One region of the Mesorhizobium sp. M0862 genome, then DNA from elsewhere that is predicted to be linked to it. Evidence: predicted binding sites of a transcription regulator. Region 1 holds the regulator's gene; each other region holds the start of a gene.
What was found. The regulator LexA, encoded in region 1, represses DNA repair genes until DNA is damaged. The targets are predictions, from matches to a motif close to TGTTCNNNNTGTGTTCNG.
Positions count from the first base shown of each region.

Region 2: the regulator LexA is predicted to act here: its motif matches at 1,470-1,487, upstream of parE (DNA topoisomerase IV subunit B).
Region 3: the regulator LexA is predicted to act here: its motif matches at 1,998-2,015, upstream of dinB (DNA polymerase IV).
Region 4: the regulator LexA is predicted to act here: its motif matches at 3,838-3,855, upstream of recA (recombinase RecA).

Region 1 covers NZ_JAMYOJ010000031.1:38,100-43,852, reverse strand. The annotation lists gene NKI15_RS29390 (ComEC/Rec2 family competence protein) at 1-1,661, shown strand, start outside; gene lexA (transcriptional repressor LexA) at 1,655-2,437, opposite strand; gene NKI15_RS29380 (GntR family transcriptional regulator) at 2,643-3,407, opposite strand; gene kynU (kynureninase) at 3,576-4,823, shown strand; gene kynA (tryptophan 2,3-dioxygenase) at 4,929-5,753, opposite strand, start outside.
Region 2 covers NZ_JAMYOJ010000008.1:248,713-254,465, reverse strand. The annotation lists gene parE (DNA topoisomerase IV subunit B) at 1-1,400, opposite strand, end outside; gene cpaB (Flp pilus assembly protein CpaB) at 1,657-2,562, shown strand; gene NKI15_RS15270 (type II and III secretion system protein family protein) at 2,596-4,041, shown strand; gene NKI15_RS15265 (hypothetical protein) at 4,046-4,312, shown strand; gene NKI15_RS15260 (CpaE/TadZ family protein) at 4,357-5,571, shown strand; gene NKI15_RS15255 (TadA family conjugal transfer-associated ATPase) at 5,568-5,753, shown strand, end outside.
Region 3 covers NZ_JAMYOJ010000005.1:41,289-47,041, forward strand. The annotation lists gene NKI15_RS09150 (hypothetical protein) at 1-170, shown strand, start outside; gene NKI15_RS09155 (hypothetical protein) at 561-782, opposite strand; gene NKI15_RS09160 (heme-copper oxidase family protein) at 1,049-1,453, opposite strand; gene NKI15_RS09165 (hypothetical protein) at 1,607-1,843, opposite strand; gene dinB (DNA polymerase IV) at 2,077-3,318, shown strand; gene NKI15_RS09175 (hypothetical protein) at 3,608-3,706, shown strand; gene NKI15_RS09180 (putative RiPP precursor) at 3,766-3,864, shown strand; gene NKI15_RS09185 (hypothetical protein) at 3,938-4,030, shown strand; gene NKI15_RS09190 (hypothetical protein) at 4,121-5,296, opposite strand; gene NKI15_RS09195 (EamA family transporter) at 5,441-5,753, opposite strand, start outside.
Region 4 covers NZ_JAMYOJ010000009.1:199,066-204,818, forward strand. The annotation lists gene alaS (alanine--tRNA ligase) at 1-2,404, opposite strand, end outside; gene recA (recombinase RecA) at 2,676-3,779, opposite strand; gene NKI15_RS16390 (carbohydrate kinase family protein) at 4,063-5,007, shown strand; gene NKI15_RS16395 (pseudouridine-5'-phosphate glycosidase) at 5,078-5,753, shown strand, end outside.

The DNA of each region.
Region 1 (5,753 bases):
TCTTTCTCGGCAATCCGAAAACCATTGCTACGCAGGGACCGCCGCCGCTGACCGCACGGCTCTCCTCGGCAATCGAGAACGCGCGCGAAAACATTGCCGACCATATCAGGGGCAAGATCGGTGGCGCCGAAGGCGAGATTGCCGCGGCGTTGATTGTCGGGGTGCGCGCCGGCATCCCGGACGAGGTCAACGAAGCGATGCGGCGCACCGGCATCTACCACATCATCTCCATCTCCGGCCTGCACATGGCGCTGGTTGCCGGCACCATCATGGCGTTGCTGCGTGGCGCCTTTGCGCTGTTTCCCGATTTCTCTTCGCGCCGGCCGGTGAAGAAATATGCGGCCGCGGCAGCGCTTGTCTCGATCGCCGCCTATCTCGTTATTTCAGGCGTCGTGGTTGCCGCCGAGCGCAGCTTCATCATGCTGGCGGTCATGCTTGTCGCCGTGCTGTTTGATCGCGCCGCACTCACCATGCGCAATCTGGCGATCTCCGCCATTGCCGTCATCCTGGTGTCGCCGCACGAGGTGGTCGGTCCCAGCTTCCAGATGTCGTTTGCCGCCACTGCCGCCCTTGTCGGCGCCTATGCCGGCTGGGCCGATTACCGCGCCGACAAGGTGAGAACGCCGCCGGCAAAGCGCTCCTTCGTCGGCTTCCTGTCGCGAAAATTCGCGCTGGCCATGGGCGGCCTCGCAATGACCTCGATCATCGCCGGCAGTGCAACCTTGCTGTTCGCCATCTGGCATTTTCAGCGTGTGTCGCCGCTCAGCCTGATCGCCAATCTGGCCGTGATGCCGATTGTTTCGTTGATCGTCATGCCCTTTGCCGTGCTCAGCGCACTGGCGATGCCGTTCGGCGCCGACGGGCCGTTCCTCTATGTGATGGGCAAAGGTCTGATGGCGATGATCGCTATATCGGCCTGGATTTCCGAGCGCTCGCCGGTCGACGCCGTCGGGCTGATCTCCATCCGCTCGGTGCTGTTAGTGGCGGTCGCCCTCGTCATCGCCACCATGGCCACCACCTGGCTCAGGTTGGCGGCCGTGCCTTTCGCGCTGGCCGGCCTGTTGACGGTGCCGCAGGTGCTTACGCCAGACGTGCTCATATCCGAGGATGCGCATCTGGTGGCCATGCCGATCGGTGGCGGCGAACTCGCCCTCAACCGCGAACGCTCCAACGAATTCACCACGGACAATTGGAAACGGGCGCTGCGGGCCGAAACCATTATCCCACCTGAGATTTTCGAGGCAACAGATACGCGGTTCGATCTCGATCCGCTCGATCTGCCGCCCGGCTCGCCCTTCTATTGCACCGGCGATCTCTGTATCGCCCGGCACCCTTCCGGAGCCATTGTAGCGCTTGCGAAAGACCGCAAGACGGCGCGGCCGGCCTGTGCCTTCGCGAGCCTGATCGTCATCGATGACGCCACCGCTTACAATCCGTGCCGCGACCCGCTGGTGCTGGTCGTGACGAAGAAACAGCTGGCCCGCGACGGCAGCGCCGCCGTCTTCTTCGATCCGCAATCGGCAGCTGCAGCGCCAACCATCCGCTTCGCCGTCGACAAGCCGTATCGCCCCTGGCACGAGCAACGCCGCTTCTCCCGCGAAGCGCGCGGCCTGCCGCCTTACAACCAGCGTGAAAAGTACAAACCCAAGCCGGCTCAGTAGCGCCGGATCAATCCGACAAGCTTGCCCTGCACCTTCACCCTGTCCGGTCCAAAAATGCGGGTCTCGTAGGCCGGGTTGGCGGCTTCCAGGGCGATCGAGGCGCCCTTGCGGCGGAAGCGTTTCAGGGTCGCTTCCTCATCGTCGACCAACGCCACCACGATCTCGCCGGGGCTGGCTGTGTCGGCATTGCGGATGATGACCGTGTCGCCATCGAAAATGCCGGCCTCGATCATCGAATCGCCCTTGACCTCGAGCGCGTAGTGTTCGCCGCCCATGATCATATCGGGCGGCACCGAGATCGAATGGGTCTGATGCTGGATGGCGTCGATCGGCACGCCGGCGGCGATGCGTCCCATAACCGGGATTGAAATCGCGGAAACGGCATCGTCATTGCCGGCCGACATCGAACGCGACGGCGAGCCCGGCTTGATCTGGCGGCCGAGACCGCCTTGGCCCAACGCGCCTTGTCCTTGGCCGCCTTGCCCTTGGCCGGTTTGACCAAGACTGCCCTGAATGACGCTCGGCGAAAACTTCCTCGCCGCATTGAGGCCTGGTGCGATCGAGTCGGGCAGCCGCAGCACTTCCAGCGCGCGCGCCCGGTTCGGCAGCCGGCGAATGAAACCGCGCTCCTCAAGCGCCGTGATCAGGCGGTGGATGCCGGACTTGGAGGCGAGGTCGAGCGCTTCCTTCATCTCGTCGAAGGACGGCGGGATTCCGCTCTCCTTCAGGCGTTCATGGATGAACATCAGAAGCTCATGTTGTTTGCGCGTCAGCATCGCGGCCCCCAAGGGTTCTGAAACCAGAATCAGAAAAAACAAACCCAGAACAAACACTATCTGTTCCAGTTGTGTTCCGCAACCTTTTAAAGTTTAATGAATGTGTTGACGTTTTGTTCAGCGTAACGTTCGGCGCTGCGAGCGCCGCCTGCGCCCAGTTGCCAGCAACGGGGTGAAACGAAGACAAAGTGCCCTGCGTCGTCGGCTACGATCGCCGCTTCCTTTTCGGACGGGGCTGCGCAGCATCCGCGCGGGGTTCTCTCTGGGCATAGACCCGCAGCGTGTAGCCGATGTGAGCGGTCATCAGAGTTTTCGCACGTTCGACGTCGCGATCGAGGGCCGCTTCCATCAGGGCGGTATGGTGTTCGATCGCCACGGCGTCGCGCAGGGCCGCCACGGCCTTCCGGTGTCCGTCCGTGCGGCCGGCGGCGGCGCGCAGCGTCGGGGCCAGACCCAGAAAGCGGTGATGGCGATGCAATTGGTCGGAAATCGTTGCATTGAAGCGCAGCAGCCAGCTGGATGTCGCGGCACTGAGCAGCGCCGCATGGAAGGCATCGTGTTTTTCGTACCACGCGTCGACCGCATCATCCGATGGATCGTCGAGAACAGACCCGCACCGTGAGAGACGATAGTGGGCGGCAACGACCGCGTCTTCCCACTCACGGTCGCCCTTCTCGATCGATTCCACCAGCAGGGGCAGTTCGACCACCAGCCGCGCACGTGCCAAATCCTCGAGCTCCGCCCGAGAGACGGGAGCGACCGCAAACCCGCGGTTGCTGATGGCGGTCACAAGCCGTTCCGCCTCCAGCCGCGACAGCGCCTCGCGCAACGGCGTCCAGCCGATGCCGTAGGTGTTGCGCAGCGTGCTCAGCTTCAACGGCGCGGCAGGCGCCAGCCGGGTCGCAAGAATATCGCGCCTGAGCAGGCGATAGGCCACTTCCGTCTTCGAGGTCTGCTCGTCATCCAGCATCGTGATCCATCAGACATAAACGCTCGGGCGGATCATTATATATCAAAGCCTTTCAATGGGTGAATTATATATAATGTTTGACAGTTCAAGGGCGACCACTCAAGATCGCCGGCATGTTTGGGCGGCAGGCTCCGCCGCGCGCGTTTGTCCATGGAGGGGCGCCGGATCATGAGCACGACACCCGATCTCGCTACAATCGAAGCAATGGATGCCGCCGATCCGCTGCGCTCCATGCGTGAACGCTTTGTCTTGCCGCAAGGCGTGATTTATCTCGACGGCAATTCCCTGGGCGCCGCGTCAGCGGTCGTCTTCAGCGAACTGCAGCAGGCCGCCACGCAGGAATGGGCGCACGACCTCATTCGCGCCTGGAACACCGCCGGCTGGTTCAACATGCCGGTGGAACTCGGAGATCAGCTCGGGCGACTGATCGGCGCGGCTGATGGGCAGACGGTGGTCTGCGACACAACCTCGATCAACATCTACAAGCTGCTGCACGCAGCGCTCGGCATGCGGCCGGATCGGTCGGTCATCGTTGCCGAGGGCGACAGTTTCCCGACCGACCTCTACATGGCCGAAGGCGTCGCCTCGACCCGGCCGGGAACGCGGCTGCGGCTGGAGGGCGTCGACGCGGCCGCAATCGAGGAGCTGATCGACGACAGCGTTGCCGTCATCCTGGTCAACCACGTCAACTACAAATCCGGCCAGTTGCGCGACATGGCGGCGCTGACGCGCAAGGCACATGACGCCGGCGCGCTGATCATCTGGGATCTCTGCCACACGGCCGGCGCCTTGCCGGTCGAACTTGACCGTGCCAATGCCGATTTCGCCGTCGGCTGCACCTACAAATACCTCAATGGCGGCCCGGGCTCGCCAGCCTTCATCTACGCGGCCGAGCGCCACCATGACGATGCCCACCAGCCGCTCAGCGGCTGGTGGGGCCATGCGCGGCCCTTTGCCTTCGAGCAGGGCTTTGCCGTCGGCAGCGGCATTCGCCGCTTCCTGTGCGGAACGCAGCCGGTGCTGTCGATGCGGGCGCTCAAGGGCGCGCTCGATATCTGGAACGACGTCGATATGGCGGCGGTGCGCAGAAAAAGCATCGCGCTGACCGACCTGTTTATCCAGCTCGTCGAAGCCAGATGCGGCGCCTACCGGCTTGAACTGGAAAGTCCTCGCGACGGCAGCCAGCGCGGCAGCCAGGTGTCGTTCCTCCATCCGCATGGCTATCAGGTGATGCGCGCGCTGATCGAGCGCGGCGTGATCGGCGATTTCCGGGCGCCGTCGACCATCCGTTTCGGCTTCACGCCGCTCTATGTCGGATATGGCGATGTCTGGCAGGCGGTCGAAGTCCTGGAGGATATTCTGCGCACCGGCGCCTGGCAGGACGCCCGCTTCGCGGTGAAGACCGCGGTTACGTGAGAAACCAGAGCAATTTCAGGAAAAGTGTGAAGCGGTTTTCCGTCCGAAATTGCGTCAATCAAAGAGCTAGAGCATTTCGCCGTTTCCGTTAAACGGTGAAATGCTCTAGAGCCGGGTGCGGACCGTCCAGAGCTCCGGAAACAGCACGACCTCCAGCATCTTCTTCAGATAGGAGGCGCCTGAGGTGCCGCCGGTGCCGCGCTTCAAGCCGATGATGCGCTCGACCGTTGTGACGTGGTTGAAGCGCCAGCGGCGGAAGTAATCCTCGAAGTCGACCAGCTTCTCGGCCAGTTCGTAGAGCATCCAGTAGCGCTGCGGGTCGCGGTAGACGGTTTGCCAGGCAGCCAGCACGTCTTCGTTCTCACCGCGCGTCTCGCGCCAGTCCGTGCGCCCGGCATCGGCGCCGATGTCGAAGCCATTGCGCGCCAAAAGCAGAAGCGCCTCGTCGTAGAGCGACGGCGTGGCCAGGATCGCTTCCAGCCTGTCCGTAAGGTCGCGCCGGTGCTTGTGCGGCCCGAGCATGGCTAGGTTGCGGTTGCCGGCCATGAACTCGATGGCGCGGTACTGCCAGGACTGGAAGCCCGAGGATTGGCCGAGCGCGTCGCGAAACTCGGTGTATTCGCTGGGCGTCATCGTGCGCAGCACGTCCCAGGCATTGTTGAGCTGCTCGAAGATGCGCGCGACACGCGACAGCATCTTGAAGCTCGGTTCGAGGCGGTCGGCGCGGATCGAGAGGATCGCGGCGCCGATCTCGTGGAGGGCCAGTTTCATCCACAATTCGGATGTCTGATGCTGGATGATGAACAGCATCTCGTCATGGGCAGAAGACAGCGGCGCCTGCGTATCGAGCACCTTGTCCAGCTGCAGATAGTCGCTGTAGGACATCCGCTCCTTGAACGACATCTGCGCGCCATCGGACGCCGGATCGTG
Region 2 (5,753 bases), on a different contig from region 1:
AACAGTTCGGCGCCCGCGGCGGCGTTCTGCGTGCAGTCGGCGAGCTTGCCGGGAAGGCGCAGCTTGCGCACCGCGCTCTTGCGCGACACCTCCTTTTCCTGGCGCCGGCGCACCCGCTCGTCGGCGCGCGCAATCACCCATTCCAGCAGCTTGGAGGCTTCCTGCGGATTGTCGGCCAGCCAGTGGTCGAAGGGATCGCGGATGGCGGTCTCGACAATGCGAATGGCTTCGATCGTTGCCAGCCTGTCCTTGGTCTGGCCGACGAATTCCGGCTCGCGAATAAACACCGACAGCATGCCTGCCGCCGAGATCATCACGTCTTCGGAGGTGACGATCGAGGCGCGCTTGTTGCCGACCAGGTCGGCATAGGCCCGAAGCCCGCGCGTCAGCACATTGCGAAAGCCGGCCTCATGCGTGCCGCCTTCGCCGGTCGGGATGGTGTTGCAGTAGGAGTTGACGAAGCCGTCACCGCCGAACCAGGTCACCGCCCATTCCAGCGAACCGTGGCCGCCCTGCTTCTCGCTCTTGCCGGCGAAGATTTCGCGGGTCACCTGGAAATCATCGCCGAGCGATGCCTTGAGATAGTCCTTCAAGCCGCCGGGGAAATGGAACTCCGCCTTGGCCGGCGTCTGGTCCTTTTCCTTGATCAGCGATGGGTCGCAGCTCCAGCGGATCTCGACGCCGCCGAACAGATAGGCTTTCGAGCGGGTCATGCGATAGAGCCGCGCCGGCTCGAAGGCGGCGCCCTTGCCGAAAATCTGCTCGTCGGGATGGAAGCGGATTTTGGTGCCGCGCCGGTTGTGCACTTCGCCGAGCTGCTCCAGCCCGCTCACCGGAACGCCGCGCGAGAACCTTTGGCGGTAAAGCTGGCGACCGCGCGCGACCTCGACTTCGAGATGGTCCGACAGCGCATTGACGACCGAGACGCCGACACCGTGCAGACCGCCGGAGGTCTCATAGACCTTGCTATCGAACTTGCCGCCCGAATGCAGCGTCGTCATGATGACTTCGAGCGCCGGTTTCTTGAATTTCGGATGCGGATCGACCGGAATGCCGCGGCCATTGTCGGTGACGGTCAGAAATCCGTCGGCCGACAGCTCGACATCGATGAAGGTGGCATGGCCGGCGACCGCCTCGTCCATCGAATTATCGATGACCTCGGCAAACAGATGGTGCATCGCCTTGTCGTCGGTGCCGCCAATATACATGCCGGGACGGCGCCGCACCGGCTCCAGCCCCTCCAGCACCTCGATGTCGGCGGCGCTATAGCCCTCGCTGCCGTCCTTGGTCGCGGCAGGACGCTTCGTGGCCTGCACCAGCGGGTCGGCCGGGCGCGAAGGTGTCCGAGCCGGTTGGGGCTGCTTTTCCAGATTGCCGAAAAGATCGTTGTTGTCGTCCATGCCTACCATAGAATCCGTGCCGCGAATCACCCGTCGATACTGCCACGCTTTTCGGCGCCAAGCGACGGAAGTTCCTGTTACGTTCGGGGATTAACCCCTTCTTATCCTAAAACCTTTCGATAACCAAGCCGGCGGAAATAGGTCCGTGCGGAGCCGCTGGGATTCCTGAATCTTTAACAAAGCGGCCTAGCGTCGCCCCAACAAAACAAAAGACCACGAGAGTCAGGGGTTGGTTGTGAGGGGCAAGGCCATAACGATGATTGGCATCGCTGCCGTCTTCGGCGCGATTTCAATCTTTGCCGCGGATTTCTGGATGAAAAGCCAGGCCAAGGCCGATGCCGAAGAGAAAACGGCGTCGATCCCGGCGCCCGCCGTCCCCAAGGTCGTATTCAAGACCATCGTGGTGGCCAACGCGCCGCTGCGTTACGGCATGGAGCTTGACCGGGCGCAGCTCAGCGAAATCCCATGGTCCGAGGATTCGGTGCCGCAGGGCGCGTTCACCACAGTCAATGCATTGCTCGCCGAAGGCAGCCGCGTGGTATTGTCGCCGATCGAGATCAACGAGCCGGTGCTGATCAGCAAATTGTCGGGGCCGAACGGCCGCGCGACGCTGTCCAACATGATGACGCCCGGCATGCGGGCGGTGACAATCCGCACCGACGAGATCGCCGGCGTCGGCGGCTTCGTCATGCCGGGCGACCGGGTCGACGTGGTGCTGACACGCGATGCGGGCGAAATCCAGGAAGTGGCCAAGAACGCGCAGGGCGCTGCCGGATCGACCGTTACCTCCGAGATCGTCGTCTCCGACGCCAAGGTGCTGACCGTCGGACAGGGCGCCGACGAGCGCCAGACCACGCCGCAGATCGCCAATTCCGTGACCATCGAGGTGACGACCGAAGGCGCGCAGAAAGTGGCGCTTGCCCGCACCGTCGGCACCTTGTCGCTGTCGCTCCGCTCGGCCGCCGACGGTGGTGCCGCCAAGGACGGCGTCACCACCATCTCGTCCTTCGGCGGATCGGTCGCCTCCGGCGTCCAGGCCGCTGCCGGCGCGCTGTTCACTGCCGCGACCAAGGAGCCTGAGAAGCCGAAATTCAAGACGATCATCGTGACGCGCGGCACGCAGGTCGAAGAATACCAGGTTCCTGCGCGGGACCAGCAATAACTGCCGGTGGGGACCGGGCGAAGGACGGGACAGATGTCGGGACTTCATGCATTTCAGACGACGAAAGGGCTGCGCACAATGCGGGCGCTTGCGGTGGGGGCTTGCCTCGCCGCGGCCGCAATGCTCGGCCTCAGTGCGCCAGCCAAGGCCGACAACGATATCGTCCATGTCTCGTCGACAACGAATGCGTCGATCAAGGTAGCCAAGGGCAAGCCGAAGACGGTCATGACCAATGCCGCCTTCTACCAGATCGTCATCGGCGATCCGGAGATCGCCAACGTCAATCCGCTGACCGACAAATCCTTCTATGTGCTGGGCAACAATCTCGGCACCACCGGCATCGCGCTGTTCGACGAGAACAAGCAGCTGGTCGGCACCGTCGACATCGAGGTGACGCTGGACACCGACCAGCTGGCCAGCACCATTCGCGCCAGCGTGCCGGACGCCAAGATCAAGGTCGGCTCGGCCAATGGCCGCGTCGTGCTGTCGGGCGAGGCCGATGACGCGGTCGCCGCCGAGAAGGCAAGCAAGATCGCCAGCCGCTTCTCCGGCAATGAAGAAGTGATCAATTCGGTCAACATCTCGTCCTCGCAGCAGGTTCAGCTCAACGTCCGCTTCGTCGAGATCAATCGCCAGGCCGGACAGGATCTCGGCGCCAAATACAGCGCCAATTTCGCTTACGGCATTGGCGGGCGCGACGTCACCCTCGAGCCGGGCTCGGTGCCGGGAGCCGGCAATGGCGAGATCATCGGCCGGCTGCTGTCCAACGGCCTGTCGATCGACGTCGCCATCAAGGCGCTGGAGGAACGTGGTCTCGCCAGGCGGCTGGCCGAGCCGAACCTGATCGCCCGCTCGGGCCAGACGGCAAGCTTCCTCGCCGGCGGCGAGTTCCCGATCCCGGTCTCCGAGGACAATGGCAAGATTTCCGTCAGCTACAAGAAATACGGCGTCAGCCTCGACTTCACGCCGACGGTTCTCAAGGACGGGCTGGTGAGCCTCGACATCGCGCCGGAAGTGTCCTCGATCGACGCTTCGGCCTCCTACAATATCGGCAATATCTCGGTCCCGGGCTTTATCGTGCGCCGCGCCAAAACATCCGTCGACCTGAAGAATGGCCAGAGCTTCATGATCGCCGGCCTGCTGCAGTCACAGAACGACATTACCACATCGCGTCTTCCCGGCCTCGGCAAGCTGCCGGTGCTCGGCTCGCTGTTCTCCTCCAAATCCTATCAGCGGCGCGAGACCGATCTGGTGATCATCGTCACCCCCTATCTGGTCAAGCCGGTCGATCCGTCGAAGAAGCTGCTCGAGCCGACCGACGGCACGCAGCCGGCCAGCAATGTCGACTATTTCCTCAACAACACCGAGGAAGTGAAATCGTCCGAAGCCAATCGTGCAGTGGCAATGGCCAGCGGCAGTACGGCACAGCCGGCCGCGGTCACCACCGTCGGGCATTTCCTCGACCTGCCGAAGGATTGAAGCCATGCGCGTGGAATCATGCATCGCCCTGCTGATCGCCGGCCTCGCCGGCGGCTGCACCAGCGACGACTATGTCCGCTCCGAGGGACCGACGATTGCCGCCGGCAACGCACAGGCCGCCAATACGGCCATGCAGATGGTCGATCCCTGGAAATACGGCGTCCAGAACACCAGGCTGCTGGTGCCGGCGCAGCGCAGTGAGGCGGCAGTCAACGCCGCCGACCAGGCTGCTGCTGCCAAGGCCGTGCAACCGACAGCGACAACCGATTGATTTGCCCGGTGATTTGACCGGGAATGACCTGACAGGCTGACAAAATGGCAAGCGGCATCAAGACCAAGAAGATCCTGCTGGTGTCCAGCGACCGGACCTTTGCGCAGGATACGCGCACCGCGTTCGCGGCCTCGGAGGTGATCCAGCTTTCGACCGTCGAGAAGAACATTACCGAACTGCGCGGCGAGGTCCAGGAAGCCGATTTCGGCGCGCTCATCGTCGACATGGATGCGGCAAAGCTGGAAGAGATCGAGTCGCTGCAGCGCATCATGCGCCGGCTTGAAGGCCGCGTTCCGGTGGTCGTCGTCACCCAGGAATTCAACGCAGCCGCAGTGCGTATCCTGGTGCAGCTCCAGGTCGCCGATTTCCTGGTCAAGCCGATCACCACCGCCGATCTGGTGCGGTCGGTCGTGCGCGCGCTGCAAGGGCCGGGGCGCGAGGAAAACACCGAGTCGCAGATCTATACCTTCATGCCGGCCGCCGGCGGCGTCGGCACCACGACGCTGGCGCTGCAGACCGCCTTCCAGCTGCATCATTCGGTGACGCGCGGCGCGTCGACCTGCGTGGTCGACCTCAACTTCCAGCAAGGCGCCTGCGCCGAATATCTCGACCTCGAGCCGCGCTTCGACATCACCGAAATCGAGAACCAGCCCGAGCGCCTCGACCGTCAGCTGCTGGACGTGATGCTGTCCAAGCATGCGAGCGGGCTCTGCGTGCTGGCGGCGCCAACGCATCCGTCGGAAATGCGCTCGTTCAAGACCGATGTCGTGGTGCGCATGCTCGATCTCGTCTCGGCCTATTTCGACAACGTCGTCATCGACATGCCGCGCACCTGGTTTCCGTGGACGGAGACGGTGCTGCTCGGCTCCAACAAGCTCTACATCGTCGCTGAAATGACGGTGCCATGCCTGCGCCATACGCAGCGGCTGATCCAGGCGGTCTACGAGACGGCAGGCAAGGAAGTGAAGCCGAACGTGATCGTCAACCGTTTCGAGCAGAAGATGTTCGACAACGGCATCAAGCAGGCGGATGTCCAGGAAATCCTGGGCGAGCATTTCGTCGGCGGCATCTCCAACAATTACCGGCTTGTGCGTGAAGCAGTCGACCGCGGCGTGCCGCTGCATGAGATCGACCCGAACGCCAATGTCGTCAACGATCTGAAGAGGATCATCCTGCCGGAAGAAGCCGTGGTGACGCCGGAGAAATCGCGCTCGCTGTTCGGCATCGGCAGGGGCCTCCTGAAGAGGAAAGCCGGATGACCAGCCGCTTCTCGACCCTGCAGAACCGTGACGTCCGCGCGCTGAAGCCGGCCGAGGCGGCGCCGGTCGCGCATCACGCCGTGGTCATCCCGACGAACCGCAAGGCCTTGCCGCCGAAGCCGGAGACAACACCGGGAAAAAGCGCCAACAAGGTGCTCGATGCCCGCGTGCGCATCCACCGG
Region 3 (5,753 bases), on a different contig from region 1:
ATGAGGAAAGCCTGCCGGACACCACCGGTGTCGAGAAGGAAGGCGAATTGCCCGAGGAGGATGACGACAACCCCTACCAGGACAGTGACGATGCCTTGCCCGACGACGCCGAGGAAGCCGCCATTGGTCACGACCTGGCGAGGCGCGGCGGCCCGTTCGACGACGTGTAAGGCAGCGACCGCGGACTTTCGAGAGGTTTCCCGGGACGTCCACGCCGTCACCAGTTGGACCAAGGATGAGCTGAAGGCGATGCCGGAGCATCGCGATTTTTCGAAGGATCCGGCTGGCCGGATCCTTCGTTAAGCCGCCTTGGCGGTTTGGCTTAGCCCTTGTGGTCAAGGGCTGGACGGCGACAATCTCGGCACCTTCGACAGCCGAGAAGCAGCCGAGAAGCACGAACGCGAAGCCCAATATTTCAAGCGCCGTCGAGGCCGCTCGCCTGAAATCTTCAAAGTGCGCAAGAAATCCCCGCCGCGGGCGGTGCAGACACGCTCCGGCATCGCGGCGCTGCGAACCGGGCCATCGACCGCCGGCACTTGGGTGCCGACGGGCTCTGACCTTCAATTCGACCCGGGATCGCCGAGCGCCTCGGTGACGAAGGACGCCGCGATCAGGTCGTCGGCGTCGAGGCGTAGGGAGCCTTCGACACCTCCCATGATGGCTGCGACCTTCTGGAAGGTCTGCATCTCGTGTTCAGTAACGCTGGCGTCTCGCATCCTGGCTTTCAGATCGGCGATGCGTCGGCCCAGGGAGGCCGACGTTCCGATTTCTCTGTTCGACATGGTGTCCTGCTCCTCCCCCAACCCATGCTGTGGACGTACTCAAGGCTGCCTATATATAAGGCAGCGCGAATACAGTCGCCGCAACGCGCGATATCTGGGAAGGTTCCGGCGCCAAATAGTCACGAAATAATACGTGGTGGGACTCGGGTATGTTAAGCGCCGACGCGGAGATAGACACCGCAGCAAGCGGCTGCGGCAATCGGCCTGGCCAACCCGTGTCGCGGGTCGCGAACGCGGGTCGGACTTTGATCGCCGCGCGCGAACAGTCAGCGAGAGGCCGGAACCACGCCGGACACCGAGCGCGTTTCGGGCGAAAACACCACGAAAGCAAAAACCAGAACGGCAGCGGCGATAATGAGCGAGCCGCCGGCGACGATCGGTTCAAGCGCCGGGTTTCCCTGCAGCATCACGTACAGCGCCGGCAGCATGATCACCAAGCCGAGAGTGTAGAGCCCGTAGTGGATCATGGCGACGCGACGCGCCGCCTTTTGCGGATTGAGCGCGTAGTAGCCGCCGAAGATGGCGCTCGTCACCCAACCGAGCAGATTGATATGCGCGTGCGCCGGAAAAGCGGCGTGGTCGCCCGAGATCGCCATCTGCAGGCCGGCCGCAATCCCCAACATCAGGAACAAGATGGCAGTTTTGAAAAAGAGTTCCGAAATCCTCGGCATGTCATTTCTCCCCCTATGCGGTCTGCGACCGCTTGCGTCCTGGAGAATACACCCACGCGCAGAAATTTTCCACGCCGCGCTTATGGGCCATGCCTGCACAGCTTTTTGCACGCTGTTCGACTTTTCTGGCTGCCACAACCCGGCGCCGCCCCGCTACGGCGTCAGCAAGATGTCGGCGCCCGCTCGCTCGTCGAACACCACCGCGCAGCCGCGCCCCAGCGCCACTGCCGACAGCGCGTTGGCCACCGTCTCGTCCGGCGATACGAAATCACCGGTCAGCACTCGCAACTCCTCCACCGCCCTGGCCATTGACACGCAGTGCCCGGCAACGCGATCGCTCGTGCAGGCGTCAATGACGCTGACGAGGTCGATCATCTCGAACTGGCCCATACCGGCCTCCACAAAAACAGCGTCCCGTCGCGGATATGAACGCCGAGGCGAGAGACAATGTTCCGCAGGTCCGATGCCCAGGCGGAGCACTCGACAGCCCGACCTGGAACGGGCCGGCCGACGACAACCGCTTCGCTTGACAATAGGCCCTGTTTGTTCTCTATTTGTTCGGCAAAAACGCCTCTCACAACAGACGCGGCTAATGCTGCAACGCCGCAAAGGGAACGGTCGGGATGGAGCCCACCATCCTGCATGCGGATCTCGACGCCTTCTACGCCTCGGTCGAGCAGTTGCTCGACCCGGCGCTCAGGGGCAAGCCGATCGCCGTCGGCGGCGGCGTCGTGCTTGCCGCCTCCTACGAAGCCAGGGTTTTCGGCGTGCGCGGCGGCATGCCCGGACGAAGTGCGCGCGAGCTTTGCCCCGGACTGATTTTCGTCGGCGGCCATTTCGCCGACTATCAGCGGCTGGGCGACGCCGCCATCAAGGTGCTCGACGATTTCACGCCGCTGGTCGAGCGGATTTCCATCGATGAAGCCTTTGCCGACGTCGCCGGCTGCACGCATCTGTTCGGGCCGCCGGCCGAGATCGCCGCCACGGTGCGTCGGCGCGTCCGGGCAGAGCTCGGCCTGCCGATCTCGATCGGCGTGGCGCGCACCAAGCATCTGGCCAAGATCGCCTCGCAGGTGGCCAAGCCCGACGGGCTGGTGGTGGTCGATCCGGACACCGAACTTGCCTTCCTGCATGATCTGCCGGTCGGGCTGATGTGGGGCGTCGGCCCGGCGACCAGAGCGCGGCTGGCCGAGATCGGCATCGAGACCATCGGCCAGTTGGCAAAAACGCATAGCGGGGCGCTGCGAAGGTTGCTCGGGCCCGCCGCCGGCGAAAAGCTGGCGTCGCTGGCATGGAACCGCGACCCGCGAAAGCTCGAAACCCACAGGCCGTCGCATTCCGCCGGCGCGCAGTCGGCGCTTGGCAGACGGCCGGCCGAGGCGCGTATCTTCGGACCCGTCCTGCTGCATCTGGCAGACCGGGTCGCCAGCCGGCTCAGGGCGAAATCACGGCCCGGGCGCACGGTGACGGTGCGCGTGCGTTTCGCCGATCTGCACGCTGTCACACGCTCGCTGACGCTCGATCAGCCGATTTCGGCAACCGCGATGCTGGCCGAAATCGCCGGGGAGCTGGTGCGCGGCGTGCTGGCCGCCAACCCTCGGGAGAAGACCATCTCGCTGCTGGCGATCTCGGTGTCGCAGCTAGAAGAAAGTGCCGAGCTGCAGCTGGAGCTGCCGCTCGGCCTTGCCGATGAAAAGCAGCGGCCCGGCAGCAGGCAAGGCCTAGCGCGCTTTGGCGCCGACCGCGCCATCGACAAGATCCGCCAGCGCTTTGGCAGAGAGGCTGTCGGCTATGGCGCCGTGGCGCTGGAAGCCCGGCGCTCGGTTCCCGATGCCTTCCGCGAACTGGCGGAAAAGGAGCTTTGAGGACCGCCGCGACGGCCAGGCCAATGCTTACGCGGCACCCGAAGATAGCGCTGCATTTCCGGTCTGCCTGAGCAGGCCGACCAGCCAGGCCAGACCCGCCGCAGTTTCGGACATTTTTCGCACCGCAACCCGGCCACGCCATGCACGCCCAAGAACAACGCTTTGTCGATGAAGGTGGACTTGCAGTTAGTGCATCGGGACCAAGAAAACCCGGGACGGGACAACGGCGCCGCGAAGGTTGACAGTGCCGATCCGTCTGGCATTATCGCGTAAGCTTGGAGGATTCACTATGAAGAAAACCTATTCGAAGCCTGTTCTGGTCAAAAAAGGCAAGCTTTCGCAGGTTACGGCGCTCGCCAATGGAGCGGGTTCCGGCCCGATCGAGTGAAGTCGTTGAGTCGGACTGTCGCCTGATCTGGCGGCCTCGCCTGACACTGGAGATGCGGCATGAAGAAGACCTATTCGAAGCCGGTGCTGGTCAAGAAAAGCAAGCTCTCGCAGGTTACAGCCGATAATGGTAACGGCTCCGGGCCGGTCGCCGTCTAGCAGCCGATTATCCGACGCCTCGTGCCGTCTGGCCGGGAACGGGGCTTTGGGTGCCCGACGTGGAGAGTGGAAAATGAGGAAGACCTATTCCAAGCCAGTGCTGGTAAAAAAGGGCAAGCTCTCGCAGATCACCGCGAACGGCGCTTCTGCTCCTATTCCGGGCTAAACTCGTTCCCCGGTAGATCGAGATCCTCCTGGCAGAGTCGGGCGGCTTGATCGTTTCCGGAGCATGATCTCCCGCAGGCGGCGGGACCGTTCAGCGCACAACCACCAGATCGTCGAGCACTAGCTGCCAATAGTGGCTCGTGGAGAGGCGTACGCGCGTCACCGCCGCCAGCATCGGCGCATAGTGGACGGGCGCCAGTGCCGACAGGACGATCGTGTCGCTGGCGATCAGCCGGTCGCCAAGCCAGCTCTCGACCAGTGCGGTTTCGCCTTCGGACTTCAACCATGCCGCTGTCAGCATCACGGAATGGAACCCGAACGGTTTGTCGCTCGAGAATTCGGCCGGGTGTCCGCTGCTCGTATAGCAGACATGGTCTCCCGAGATATTGCCGTTGACGTAGCCTTCGCTGCCTTCGGTATGATCGCGCGCCAGTGCGTTCAGGTTGAACCAGGTCAACCCGGCATAACCGGACGGCACCTTGCGCAGGCCGCGCGTCGTGACATCGTCGAAACCGATGGCCTGCAAGGACGCGGCGCTGTCGACAGCCGCGTTCTCGGGCGACAGCAGGCCGAGCTCGGTCGGGTAGGCGGACAAGGCCAGTCGTCGTTCCATGCCATCGCCGGTGACTTCGATCGCGTCGGCGTCATCGGGCAGATCGAGACGGAAGTCAGCCCCAGCACTTAGCGGATGCACCGCCACCTCTTGCCCTTTCGCCATCACCGAGATGCTCGCCGAAGCACCGTCCGCTACGCGGCCGCTGAGCCGGCGTATCGCAAACAGGCCGACCGGCTGCAGCATTGCTTCCGAGGCCAGCCCGGTGGGCGAGCCCGGCAGCGGCCGGAGGTGCTGCGACTGGACCTCGTTGGCGCTGCTGGAGCGCCAGCCGGGCGGAACCGACACGGTGAAGCGGTAGCTGCCCGGCACATGGATGGGCGCGGCCCGACGTTTCGCCGACGCCAGGAAATTGGCAAAGCCGCCGCGGTTGCTCCGCGCCGCGGCGACGAAGCGGCCGTCGCCATCATGCAGTCTGACCATGATGCCGGCCATCGGGCGGTCGCCGAGCCCGTAGCGGCCGTCGCGATCGGCATCGAAATAGACAAAGGACGAATGATTGAGCTTGCCGTGGTTGCCCGACCAGTCCCGGCGCACGGCGTAGTCGTTGGCCGGATCTTCACGAAGCCGGGCTCTGAGACGAGACCGCGCCAGCCGCCAGGCGAGAGCCGCAACGACAGCGGCGAACCCGACAAGGAGTATTGCCTTGATCACGGACGGCTCAAGCAATGCTGTCGGCCCTGCTCATCTGGATCTCCTGCACATACATCGATCCATATATCGATGCTGCAGGCGCTTGAGCAACCGGACACGGGACCGGCGGACATGGCGTCGGCCTCATATACCCATCTCGGGCAACTATTCCGGCGACGGCACCGGCGGCTTGGTGGTCAGCGCGGCGCCGAAGGCGGCGACGACCACGGCGGCGACGCCCGCGCACTGCAGCGGGCTCAGGGTCTCGTGCAGGAACAGGAAGCCGGCCAGCGCGCCCAGCGCCGGCTCCAGACAGGTCAGCGTGCCGTAGAGCCTGGCCGGCATCCGGGTCAGCGCCACCATCTCCAGCCAGAACGGCAAGGCGCTGGAGAACAGCCCGACCAGCAGCGCGCTGACCAGGATCGCGGGTGCGATCAGGCCGGTACCCGCCTCGGCTAGGCCGAACGGCAGGGCGAGA
Region 4 (5,753 bases), on a different contig from region 1:
CCAGCGGCTTCAAATCCTTCGGCGACACGCCGGAAACCGCTTTGCCGAGGAAGCCGATACCGGCGACGGTTTCGGTGGTGGCCGGAGCATCGGCCGCGGCACCACCGCCCAGCGCGAGTTTCTTGCGCGCTTCGCTCAGCTCCTTCTCGAGCTTCTTGCGCTCCTCGAGCAGCGTCTCGACACGCGCCGGCACGTCGGCCGGCGAGATCTTCAGCACGGCCGCAGTTGCCTTCAGGCGCCTGTCCTGCTCATCGAGATGTTTGCGCGCGGCTTCGCCGGTCAGCGCCTCGATGCGGCGCACGCCGGCGGCGACCGCGCTGTCGGAGACGACACGGACCAGGCCGATATCGCCGGTCGCCCGGACATGGGTGCCGCCACAAAGTTCGACGGAATAGGGTCTATTGGCCTTGGCGCCATGCACGCCGGTGCCCATCGAGACGACACGCACCTCGTCACCATATTTCTCGCCGAACAGCGCCATGGCGCCCTCGGCAATGGCGTCATCGACCGACATCAGGCGCGTCGTCACCGGGCTGTTCTGGACGACGATTTCGTTGGCCATGCGCTCGACCTCTTCGAGATCTTCGGCCGAGATCGGCTTGTTGTGCGAGATGTCGAAGCGCAGGCGCTCGGGCGCGACCAGCGAACCTTTCTGCGCGACATGGGTGCCCAGCACCTCGCGCAGCGCCTCATGGATCAGATGCGTTGCCGAATGGTTGGCACGCAGCCGGGTGCGGCGCGCATGGTCAACCTTCAGCTCGACGGCTGCACCTGGCTTGACCGTGCCGTTCGTCACCTTGCCCAGATGCACGAACAGGCCGTCGGCCTTTTTCTGCGTGTCGGAAACCTCGATCGAGAAACCTTCGCCGGAGATGATGCCGGTGTCGCCCATCTGGCCGCCCGACTCGCCATAGAACGGCGTCTGGTTGACGACCACCGCCACCGCGTCGCCCTTGCCGGCGCTATCGACTGTCTTGCCGTCCTTGACCAGGGCCTGGATGAGGCCTTCCGCCTGTTCGGTCTCGTAGCCGAGGAATTCGGTGGCGCCGGCCTTCTCGCGTACAGAAAACCAGATGGTCTCGGTGGCCGCGTCGCCGGAGCCAGCCCAATGCTTGCGCGCTTCGGCCTTCTGCTGCTCCATCGCATGGGTGAAGCCGGCAAGGTCGACCGAGATGTTGCGCTGGCGCAGTGCGTCCTGCGTCAGATCGAGCGGGAAGCCGTACGTGTCATAGAGCTTGAACGCCGTCTCGCCATCCAGCATATCGCCGGCGTGCAGCGTATCTGTCGCCTCCGAGAGCAGGCCGAGGCCGCGCACCAGCGTCTTGCGGAACCTGGTCTCCTCGAGCTTCAGCGTCTCGGTAATCAGCTGTTCGCCGCGCAGCAGTTCGGGATAGGCCTGGCCCATCTCACGCACTAGCGCCGGCACCAGCTTCCACATCAACGGCTCCTTGGCGCCGAGCAACTGCGCATGGCGCATGGCGCGGCGCATGATGCGGCGCAGCACATAGCCGCGGCCTTCGTTCGACGGCAGCACGCCGTCGGCAACCAGGAAGGAGGACGAGCGCAGATGATCGGCAATGACGCGGAAGGAGGCGACCGTCTCCTTGTCCGGGCCCTGCCCGAGCGCTGACGAGGCCGCATCGATCAGATGACGGAACAGGTCGGTCTCGAAGACGCTCTCCACCCCTTGCAGGATGGACGCCATGCGCTCCAGGCCCATGCCGGTGTCGATCGACGGCCGCGGCAGGTCGATGCGCTCATCCTTGGTGACCTGCTCATATTGCATGAACACCAGGTTCCAGAATTCAAGGAAGCGGTCGCCATCCTCCTCCGGGCTGCCGGGAGGGCCGCCCCAGATGTGCTCGCCACGGTCGATGAAGATTTCCGAGCACGGCCCGCACGGTCCGGTGTCGCCCATAGCCCAGAAATTGTCGGAGGTCGGGATGCGGATGATGCGGTCATCGGAGAAACCGGCGATCTTCTTCCAGAAGCCGGCCGCCTCGTCATCGGTGTGATAGACGGTGACCAGCAGCTTGTCCTTGTTCAGCCCGAACTCCTTGGTGATCAGGTTCCAGGCCAGTTCGATGGCGCGCTCCTTGAAATAGTCGCCGAAGGAGAAATTGCCGAGCATTTCGAAGAAGGTCAGATGGCGCGCGGTGTAGCCGACATTGTCGAGGTCGTTGTGCTTGCCGCCGGCGCGCACGCTTTTCTGCGCAGTGGTGGCGCGCGAATAGGACCGCTTCTCCAGGCCGGTGAAGACGTTCTTGAACTGCACCATGCCGGCATTGGTGAACATCAGCGTCGGGTCGTTGCGCGGCACCAGCGGGCTCGAGGCCACGACCTCGTGGCCCTCCTTGCGGAAATAGTCGAGGAATGTCGACCGGATCTCGTTCACGCCACTCATGAGTGCTGCCTTTTCGCGAAAACCGCCGGCACGGCCGGCGGACACTGGTCTCTGCTTTTTAGAAGATTGACTTGGCCTTTTAGCGGGCACGCCCCACCCTGTCCAGAAACACGGAATTGGGCCAATCCGGCAACTGCCAAGCCGGCTTCACGCTGCCCAAAAACGAAAACCGCCGGCGCGAAGGCCGGCGGTTTGAAACGCAATACTAAAGAACTCGGTTACTTAAGCATCGGATAATAGACTGGATTTATGGCCGAACTCTGGCCGTGCCCTACATGGCGCCGGATTCTTCCTCGAAGCCGTCGTCGCTTTCGCCGCGCTCGGGGCCACCATTTTCAAGAAATTTCTCGGCGATCAGCCCGGCATTCTGCCGCAGCGCAAGTTCGATCTCACGCGCCGTGTCGGGATTGTCGCGCAGGAACAGTTTGGCGTTTTCGCGACCTTGGCCGAGACGCTGCGAATTGTAGGAGAACCAGGCGCCGGACTTCTCGACCACGCCGGCCTTGACGCCGAGATCGACCAGTTCGCCGGTCTTGGAGACGCCCTCGCCATACATGATGTCGAACTCGACCACCTTGAAGGGCGGCGCCAGCTTGTTCTTGACCACCTTGACCCGGGTCTGGTTGCCGACGACCTCGTCGCGGTCCTTGACCGAGCCGATGCGGCGGATGTCGAGGCGCACCGAAGCGTAGAATTTCAGCGCGTTGCCGCCGGTCGTGGTTTCCGGCGAACCGAACATGACGCCGATCTTCATGCGGATCTGGTTGATGAAGATGACCATGGTGTTGGAGCGCGAGATCGAGGCGGTCAGCTTGCGCAGCGCCTGGCTCATCAGACGAGCCTGGAGACCGGGCAGCGAATCGCCCATCTCGCCCTCGATTTCAGCGCGCGGCGTCAGGGCGGCCACCGAATCGACCACCAGAACGTCGATGGCGCCGGAACGCACCAGCGTGTCGCAGATTTCCAGTGCCTGCTCGCCGGTGTCCGGCTGCGAGATCAAGAGGTTTTCCAGATCGACGCCGAGCTTGCGGGCATAGACCGGGTCGAGCGCATGCTCGGCATCGACGAAGGCGCAGATACCGCCCTTCTTCTGGGCTTCGGCAACTGTGTGCAGCGCCAGTGTCGTCTTGCCCGAGCTTTCCGGCCCGTAGATCTCGACAATGCGGCCGCGCGGCAGGCCACCGACGCCAAGCGCGATGTCGAGGCCAAGCGATCCGGTCGGCACGGTTTCAATCTCGACGACCTGCTCGTTGGCGCCCAGCCGCATGATCGAGCCCTTGCCGAAGGCGCGCTCGATTTGCGACAGCGCCGCGTCCAGAGCCTTTGATTTGTCCACCGCTTTGTCCTCTACAAGCCGCAAAGTATTCTGAGCCATGATACATCACCCCTTGGTCGTCAATGAAGGCCGGACAATCCGTAATCCCTGCCCTATTTGTACCTTTTTTGTTCTCGTTTGGCAAGAGGGGTCAAATATCTGAAAAGCAATCTTTATCCGGATTTGTTCTTTTTTTGTCTCATGGTTTCGTTTCCGGATGTATCCACCATTGGGCCAGGCGCTCCGGCGGTTTGGCTCCGCCCGAATCGCTGGCTTGCTTGCGAAGCTCCGTCGCACAGCCTAGCGCTTGTCTGGTTCGAATAACAAAGGTCATATCGCCTACATGGTGAAATCAGCAAAAATACTGGCGGTGGGCGGCGCCCATATCGACCGGCGCGGTCAGGTGTCCGGTGCTTACGTGCCGGCGGCGTCCAACCCCGGCACGATGCGCGAGGATGTCGGCGGCGGCGTCTTCAACGCGCTGCGCAGCCTCGTGCGGCGCGGCGTCTCGGCCTCGCTTTTGTCGGTGCGCGGCGGCGATGCCTCGGCCGAGACGGTTGCGCGCGCCATCACTGAGGCCGGCATTGCCGATCTGTCGGCGGTGTTCCTCGACCGCACCACGCCGAGCTACACGGCGCTGATCGATCGCGACGGCGAGCTGATCACCGGCTTTGCCGATATGGCGCTCTACGATTTGGCGTTCCCCAAGCAGATCCGCCGCTCCAAGGTGCGCGAGGTGGTCGCCGAGGCCGATGCGGTGCTCTGCGACGCCAATCTGCCATCAACGGCGCTGGAGCGGCTGGTGGGGCTCGCCGCCGGCAAGCCGGTGTTCGCCATCGCCATTTCGCCGGCCAAGGTGGTGCGGCTGATACCGGTGCTGAAGGAACTCGCGCAGGTCTTCATGAACCGGCGCGAGGCCATGGTGCTGGCCGGCGTCGATGCCAATGCCACCGAGCGCGAGACCGTCGACGGACTGCGCTGCAGCGGCCTCACCAGTGGCGTGGTGACGGCGGGCGACGGCCCGGTGCTGGGATTCGACGAAGCCGGCGCCTTCTCTATCCTGCCGCCGGCGCCGAGAAAAGTCGCCGACGTCACCGGCGCCGGCGACGCGCTGGCCGGCGCCACCATCGCTGCCCTGCTGCGCGGCCTGCCCCTGCGCCAGGCATTGCGCGAGGGCGTTGCCGCCGCCACGCTGGCCATTGAAAGCGCCGACGCGGTTCCGGCCTTCACGATTGCGACCTTCACCGAGGCACTGGCTCTTGTGCCCGACGCGCAGGAAATGGCATGAGGGCGGCCAATTGCCATTGCCGGAGCGCGACGTCCAAGCGGACGCGCGGATCTCCGGATCGGAGACCATCATGACACCGCAAAGCGCCCGCCCCTTCATCGACCTCCACGCGCCCGTGGCCGAGGCGCTCGCCGCTGGCCGCCCCGTCGTGGCGCTGGAAAGCACCATCATCACCCATGGCATGCCTTACCCCGACAATGGCGCCATGGCCGCCAATGTCGAAAAGATAATCCTGGACAATGGCGCGGTGCCGGCGACGATCGCCGTGGTCGCCGGCCGCATCAAGATCGGGCTTTCCGACGGCGAGCGCGAGTCGCTGGCGATGACCGGCGACGCCATGAAGCTGTCGCGCGCCGATCTCGGCTTTGCGGTGGCGCAAGGCCGCACCGGCGGCACCACGGTCGCCGCCACCATGATCGCGGCCGACATGGTCGGGATAAAGGTGTTCGCCACCGGCGGCATTGGCGGCGTCCACAAGGGCGCGGAAAAAAGCTTCGACATCTCGGCCGATCTCGACGAGTTGGCGCGCACCCCGGTCATCGTCGTCTCGGCCGGCGCCAAGGCGATCCTCGACATCGAAAAGACCCTGGAAGTGCTGGAGACGCGCGGCGTGCCGGTGATTGGCCATGGCTGCGAGACGATGCCGGCCTTCTGGTCGCGGCATTCGCCGTTCCGCGCGCCGCTGACCCTGCACAGACCGGAAGAGATCGCGCATTTCTACAAGACCAGGGCGGCACTTGGCCTGG